Regions from separate parts of the Arthrobacter sp. 210 2 genome, predicted to be linked through region 1. Evidence: riboswitches for the same ligand, from Rfam matches in the RefSeq annotation. Region 1 holds a riboswitch; the other holds the start of a gene.
What was found. Region 1 has a riboswitch for thiamine pyrophosphate ahead of thiO (glycine oxidase ThiO). Riboswitches for the same ligand answer to the same signal wherever they lie in the genome.
Positions count from the first base shown of each region.

Region 2: linked by a shared signal. The riboswitch ahead of thiD (bifunctional hydroxymethylpyrimidine kinase/phosphomethylpyrimidine kinase) and the one ahead of thiO (glycine oxidase ThiO) in region 1 are both predicted to bind thiamine pyrophosphate.

Region 1 covers NZ_JBNHIE010000007.1:25,315-28,806, forward strand. The annotation lists gene AC5RWA_RS14005 (RNB domain-containing ribonuclease) at 1-920, opposite strand, end outside; gene thiE (thiamine phosphate synthase) at 999-1,733, opposite strand; TPP riboswitch at 1,761-1,879, shown strand; gene thiO (glycine oxidase ThiO) at 1,872-3,209, shown strand; gene thiS (sulfur carrier protein ThiS) at 3,206-3,442, shown strand; gene AC5RWA_RS14025 (thiazole synthase) at 3,447-3,492, shown strand, end outside.
Region 2 covers NZ_JBNHIE010000010.1:188,810-192,301, reverse strand. The annotation lists gene rplU (50S ribosomal protein L21) at 1-196, opposite strand, end outside; gene thiD (bifunctional hydroxymethylpyrimidine kinase/phosphomethylpyrimidine kinase) at 495-2,015, opposite strand; TPP riboswitch at 2,023-2,120, opposite strand; gene AC5RWA_RS17845 (Rne/Rng family ribonuclease) at 2,273-3,492, opposite strand, start outside.

The sequences.
Region 1 (3,492 bases):
TCGGTAGGGTCCAGGGTGCGCAGGTATTCGCCGTAGCTGACCTCCCCGTCCCATGGTTTGCCCAGCACTTCGGTCTGCAGGCGGAAGTGGTTAAGGGAGCGCTCATCCGGCGCGGGCATAGTGCGCAGGATACCCACCCTGCCCCCCAGCATGAGCTGCGCGGCGGCCATGCCCGTCATCAGCGAAATCTGCGCGTTCCAGTCCTCCACGGGAAGCTGCGGGGCGGCGGCGATGCGGTAGCCGCCGTCGGGAAGCTGGACGATCTCCTGTTCCGGCATGTTCAGGCTGGCACCTTCACGGGCACGTTCCAGCTCCACGCGCTTGAGGCCGACCTCTTTGAGCAGCTGGAGGACGGGGGATGCGTTGCCCGAATCCAGTTCAGCCTGCGCCCCCTTGTAGCTGAGCTTGGCCCGGCTGCGCATGCGGGCCCGCTTCACCGCGACGGAGGTGACTTCGGCGGCGCTGTCCAGCCGGAAATCCCAGACGAAGGCGGAACAGTCCTGCCCCGGCAGCAGGCTCCCGGCTCCCTCGCTGATGACCTCCGGATGCAGCGGAATCCGGCCGTCAGGGGCATAAAAGGTCTGGCCGCGGCGCCGTGTTTCGGCGTCCAGGGGCCCGCCGGGCGTCACGAAGGAGGGAACATCGGCGATGGCGTACAGCACGTGGTACCCATCGCCGTCGGCCTCGATGAACAGGGCCTGGTCCAAATCCGTGGACGATGCAGGATCGATGGTGATGAACCCGACCCCGGTGAGGTCATAGGCCGGCAGCTGCAAGGCCGCGACGGCCGCTTCGGCATCCCTGACTGCGTGTATGGGGTATGGGCCGGGCAGTTCCAGTTCGGTCCGCAGGGCACCCAGGGCTTCCTCGAGGGCATTGTTGTGCTCGTGGACGTTGGGAGCCAGCCGATGATGTGACACGAAAATCAGCCTAGCCCGAAGAACCCCGATTTTGCATGGCATTGACGCCGCACGGGGCTGCGCCGTGTTGCGGCGGCTTTAGGGTGTGGCCCCGTCCAAGGCAGCGAGAAGGGCGGCGGCAGCGGCGGCAGGGTCATCAGCTTCCGTGATGGCACGCACCACAACGATCCGGCTCGCTCCTGCTTCCACAACCTGGTCCACATTGGAGTGGTCGATGCCGCCGATGGCGAACCAGGGCACCCCGCTCCCGGCCTCGGCCGAGGCTTCGGCGGCATACTTCACCAGGTCCAGTCCGACGGCGGCCCTGCCGGGTTTGGTGGGCGTGGCCCAGACCGGTCCGACGCAGAAGTAGTCAAGCGCGGACGGTCCGGCTGCGGCAGCGAGGGCGGCGTCCACCTGCCCGGGGGCATGGCTGGAGAGCCCGATGGCGGCGTTGCCGTTGAGCAGGGTGCGGGCTGCATCCAACGGAAGGTCCTTCTGACCGATGTGGAACACCGGCGCACCGGACAACACGGCGATGTCCGCCCGGTCATTCACAGCCCACAGCCGGCCATGGCGCTGCGCCGCTTCCTTCAAAACCGCCAGCAGCTCCAGCTCCTCGGCCGCCTCGATGGCCTTGTCCCGCAACTGGATGATGTCCACGCCACCGGCAAAGGCAGCATCCACGAACTGCCCGAAGTCCCCGCGGTCCCGGCGGGCATCCGTGCAGAGGTAAAGGCGGGCGCTGTTCAGGCCGGCAGTGCCTTCGGCATGGGTAAAAGCATCGGCGGCGGGGACTGCGGCAGCGGGGGCAGGGGACTGGGACACATTCATGGCTGCAAGCCTAGTTCCTCTACACTGGCCTCGTACTGCGGGAGCCCGCGGCAGCTGTCATAAAGCGCCGGGCTGAGAGGGCGTCAGAGCCGACCGCTTGACCTGATCCGGTTAATGCCGGCGTAGGGAAGGAGACACATGAGCACCCCAAACGTTGCCCCGCCCGGGGCTCCATCCGGCACCATCCGTGCCGACGTGGCCGTGATCGGCGGCGGAGTGGTTGGGCATTCCATCGCCTGGGAGGCGAGGCGGTCCGGGCGGTCCGTCGTGCTGATCGATGACGCGCCCGGAGCCGGGGCCAGCTGGGCGGCTGCCGGAATGCTGGCGCCGGTGAGCGAGCTGCACTACCAGGAGGAGGACCTCCTGGAGCTCATGCTTGCCTCCTCCGCCCGGTGGCCGGGCTTTGCCGCGGAACTGGCCGCCGCTTCCGGCGAAAGTCCCGGGTACCTCACGACGCCGACGCTCGCCGTGGGTGCCGATGCCGCCGACCGCCGCGCCCTGATGGATTTGCGCGGGGTGCAGCAGGCCAGCGGCCTGTCCGTGGAGCCGTTGACTGTCCGGGAGGCCCGGCGCCGGGAACCGCTGCTCAGCCCTGCCATCGCCTGCGCACTGGACACTCCCGCGGACCACCAAGTGGATCCCCGGCGCCTGGTGTCCTGCCTCCGGCGCGCGCTCGCAGTACATGGCCCCGACGTCGAAAGTAATGGAACAGACGTGGCGGGGGCCATCGACGGCTACGCCGTGCCGGACCGGGCCGCCGGGCTGGTCTGGGCGGACGGGGCAGTGGCCGGGGCCCGGCTCGCCGGCGGCGGCACGGTCCTGGCCCGCGAAACGATTGTTGCCAACGGCCTGGAGGCCGCCGCCCTGGCGGGCCTGCCCGACGGCCTGCAGCTGCCGCTGCGGCCGGTGTACGGGGATATCCTGCGCCTGGCAGTGCCCCGGCAGCTCCAGCCGCTCGTAACCTCAACGGTCCGCGGGCTGGTCCACGGCGTCCCGGTGTATATCGTCCCGCGGCAGGACGGGACGGTGGTGATCGGAGCCACCCAGCGTGAGGACGCCCTTGCCGCGACACATAATGCACCGGCGGCCGGTGCCCGGGCTGCAGCGGGCGCCGTATCGGCAGGCGGGGTCTACCAGCTCCTCCGGGATGCCCAGGTCCTGGTGCCCGCCGTCGCCGAACTCGAGCTGCTGGAATACACGGCACGGGCTCGGCCCGGCACCCCGGACAACGCCCCGCTGCTGGGCCGGGTGTCGCTGGCCGGCGATCCGGCAGCCGGGGAATCCGCACACGTTGCGGGACTGATCATTGCCACCGGATTCTTCCGGCACGGCGTCCTCCTGGCCCCCGCAGCGGCGGCCATCTGCCGGGACCTTCTGGACGGCACGGCGGACGTCCGCTGGCAACCTTTCAACCCGGGCCGGTTTTCCGGCCGCGAACCGGCCGCCACCATCTTCAACATCAAGGAGACAGCATGAACATCACCCTGAACGGACAACAACATACGGTGGCTGACGGGGCCTCCATCACCATGCTCGTCAGCCAGGTCACCGGCCGCCCCCTCGCCGCTGACGGCCAGGCCCGCGACGGCGGCAAACTCGGCGTGGCGGTGGCGCACAACGCGCAGGTGGTACCCCGGAGCCAATGGTTCGCAACAGCGCTCGCCGACGGTGACGACGTCGAGCTCGTCACGGCAGTGCAGGGAGGCTGAGACCATGACCGAAACCACCACCACCTCGCCGGCCGGCGCCTCCGGCATGG
Region 2 (3,492 bases), on a different contig from region 1:
CCTGGAGGATTTCAGCCGTGACGGTCACCTTGGCCAGGTCAGCAGCGGCGGAGGTGACCTTGTCACCGTCTACCAGGAGCAGCGCGGGCAGCTCAATGGTGCTGCCAGCTCCACCGGCGACGCGGTTCAGGGTAACGAAGTCTCCAACGGAAACCTTCTCTTGGCGGCCGCCTGCGCGGACAATCGCGTACACCACTTGGGAACTCACTTCTCTCGACGTTTATTACTAAATTTGCGTGCGGTGCCCGGCTCTGAATTGGCTGGGTTTCCGCTGTGCCTCAACGCCGTGGATTCCCCGGGGGAATCCGTGAGCTATCCCCGAAGGGGTCATAACCCAAGTGTTGGCGTAAGCACCGAAGAACTAGACTACGCTAATTTCGTCTTCGGCCGCAAATGAGGCTGGTTCCGGCGCGTTGGCTGTGATAGGAACCACAGGCCAACCCGGCGGCGGGACCGCGCCCAACCATACTACCGGCAGGGCGCCCGCCCGCCGGTCAGGAGTGGAGGCGCGGCGAGTCGAAGAAGTCCACTTCCAGGCGGCAGGACTGCCGGAAGGCGGTGACCATCGCCGCCCGCTCGGCATCCGAGGCGTTCCGCCCGGCCCCGTCCACGATGGTGATGGCCGTGCGGGTTGCTTCGGCGAACTCATCGTCGGCGTAGGCGCGGAGCCAGTCAGCATAGGGGTGCGCTGCCGGTTCGCCCGCGGCGACAAACCGGGCATGGAGTGTTTTGCCCACCTCGGCGTACAGCCAGAAGCAGGGAAGGACGGCGGCCGCGAGCACTGCATAGCTGCCCGACGCCGATGCAGCCGTCAGGTGGTCCACGTAGGACTTGGTGACCGGACCCAGTTCCGCCTGGACGGGGCGGGTGCTCAGCCAGGACCTGTGCAGTTCCGACTCCACTTCCAGGCACTGCCGCGCGGAGGCAGCCCAGAACACCTGCTCCGTTTCGGTGGGTGCCAGGGCGCTTGCCCGTGCCAGGACCCGGGAGTAGCCGTTGAGGTAGATGGCGTCCTGGGCGAGGTAGTAGGCAAACTCCTTTTCGGGGAGGCTTCCGGAGGCCAGTCCGCGGATGAAATCCAGCCCGTAGATCGCCTTGAGGTCCTCGTCGGCTTCGGCCCGCAGCCGCGCCGCGAATCCTCCGGCGGGCGGGACGGGGCGCAGGTGGTGGAAATGGTGGACCGGCCCGTTCCCTGTTCCCACGTCCAGGCGTCCGGAGGCTTCCAACGCGCCTGCCAGCCATGGCTTCACTTCCCGCAGCGATGCCTCCCAGTCCCCCAGCCGCGCCTGGACAGTAGCCATCGCCGAGGAGAGCGAACAGCCGGTGCCGTGACTGTTGGGCGTGGCCACCCGCTCCCCCGGCACCTGGATGACTTCTGCTCCCAGCAATCCGTTCATGTTGACCAGCGCGTCCGGGCATTCGGCCCCGGCCAGGTGGCCTCCCTTCACCAGCACGGTGGTCCCGGTGGCAGCTGCCAGGCGCTTCCCCTGATCGAGCGCGCCTTCCCAGGAATCCTGCGGGCTTTCGCCCACCAGCATGGCGAGCTCGGCCAGGTTGGGCGTGAGGAGATGGGCGAGCGGCAGCAGGTCGCGGACCGCGGCCTCGGCTGATTCCTGCAGCAGCCGGTCGCCACTGGTGGCGACCATCACCGGGTCGAGGACCACGACGGCGGGCCGCACCTTTTCGAGCCATACCCGGACCGCCCCGATGACGGCGGCGTCCCCCAGCATGCCGATTTTCACGGCGTCGATGGTGATGTCGTCACTGATGGCGTCCAGCTGGCTGGCCAGGAAGGAAGCCGGCGGGACGTGGACAGCTTCCACGCCGCGGGTGTTCTGTGCGGTGAGGGCTGTGATGGCAGCCATGCCGTACCCGCCGTGCGCGGCAATACTTTTGAGGTCCGCCTGGATACCCGCTCCACCGGAGGGGTCCGAACCCGCAATGGACAGGACACGGGGCAGGTCCCGGCCGGAATCCGGCAGCACAGGAGTGGACTGCAGAGCTTCCGCGGGCATTGCAAGAGTCGAAGACAAGAGACATCCCTTCGCCGGTACTAGCCGGACAGGTTCAACGGGTGTGGATCTCAGCCGGCCCTTCGCGCGGCACCCCGTGTCGGTTCCCCAGCCTAGCCGTTTTGCCGCCGCCGCACCGAAGGTGACGTGCCGCTGCTGTCGGAACCTGGTCCGGGCCGAAACACTGTTAACGCCGGATGCCCGGAACCGGCCGTGAGGGCGGTTCCGGGCATCCGGGTTTTTGTTTGTGCTGCCTGCGGTTAGAGCTCGGAAGCAGGAACTCCCACACCGAGGATGATCGGAGCCTCGGCCTGCTTGGCGCCTGCAGTGTCCGCACCGGAGGCCGCAGCCGGTTCCGGCGCTTTCGCGGCGTGCGAGTGGCCTGCACTGGCTGCGGGGACGCTCTCGTGGTGCTGGACGGACGTCTCGTTGGCAGCCCCCTGGGCACGGCTGGCGCTGCGGTTGCGCCGTGGCCTCCGCTGCCGTGACTGCTCCACGGTGTGGTCCGACCAGTCCTTCTCAACGGTTGCGGCGGCGGACGGCTGCCCGGCCTTGGCCGGTTCCGAAACTGCCGGTGCCGAAACTACCGGTGCCGGAGCTGCCGGCGCCGAAACCGCAGCTTCCGGCTGTTCTGACGGAGCCTCGGCAGCCGGAGCGGGCTCACCGAGGTGCGCAAAGGCTTCAGCGAGCCGGTCCAGGGTGAGGGCAGGTTGCGCCTGCTGTTCTTCCGCGTGCTCGACGAACGGCAGGGCGACCTTCTCACCGCCAAACGTCAGGACAGCGGCGGGACGGGAGGAGGCATCGGCGTCGTGCTTGTCCGCCTCGGCCGGCGCTCCCTGCTGGGCCGGCTGTGCCTGGCGGGCAGCCGCAACCTCATCGTCGTGCAGGTGGGCCGCGTGGGCTGCTGCAGCGATGTTGGCGAGGGCCAGCCGGGTTGCTTCCGCCTTGGCATGGCGTTCGGCGTCTGCCGGGTCCGGGTGGACGGTGTGCACGTGTACGGCTGCGGCCGCCGGGGCAACGTCAGGCTGCTGACCGCCGCGTCCACGCCGCCGCTTGCGGTCGGGACGGACACCGGGCTGGGTGCTGTCGGTCCGCTGGCCTTCGTTGCGGTGTCCTTCAGCACGGGCTTCAGGCCGGCTGTCGGCACGCTGCACGTGGTGCTCGGCGGCAACGATGTTGGCGCGGCGGTGCTCCACGGGATCGTCGTGGGTGACCACGCCGCGCCCGGCGCACGCCTCACACTGCTCACCGAAGACCTCCAGGAGCCCGGTGCCCATGCGCTTGCGCGTCATTTGGACAAGGCCCAGCGAGGTGACCTCGGCAACCTGGTGCTTGGTACGGTCGCGGCCCAGGCACTCCACGAGCCGGCGCAGCACCAGGTCCCGGTTGGACTCCAGCACCATGTCGATGAAGTCGATGACGATGATGCCGCCGATGTCGCGCAGCCGGAGCTGCCGTACAACTTCCTCGGCCGCTTCAA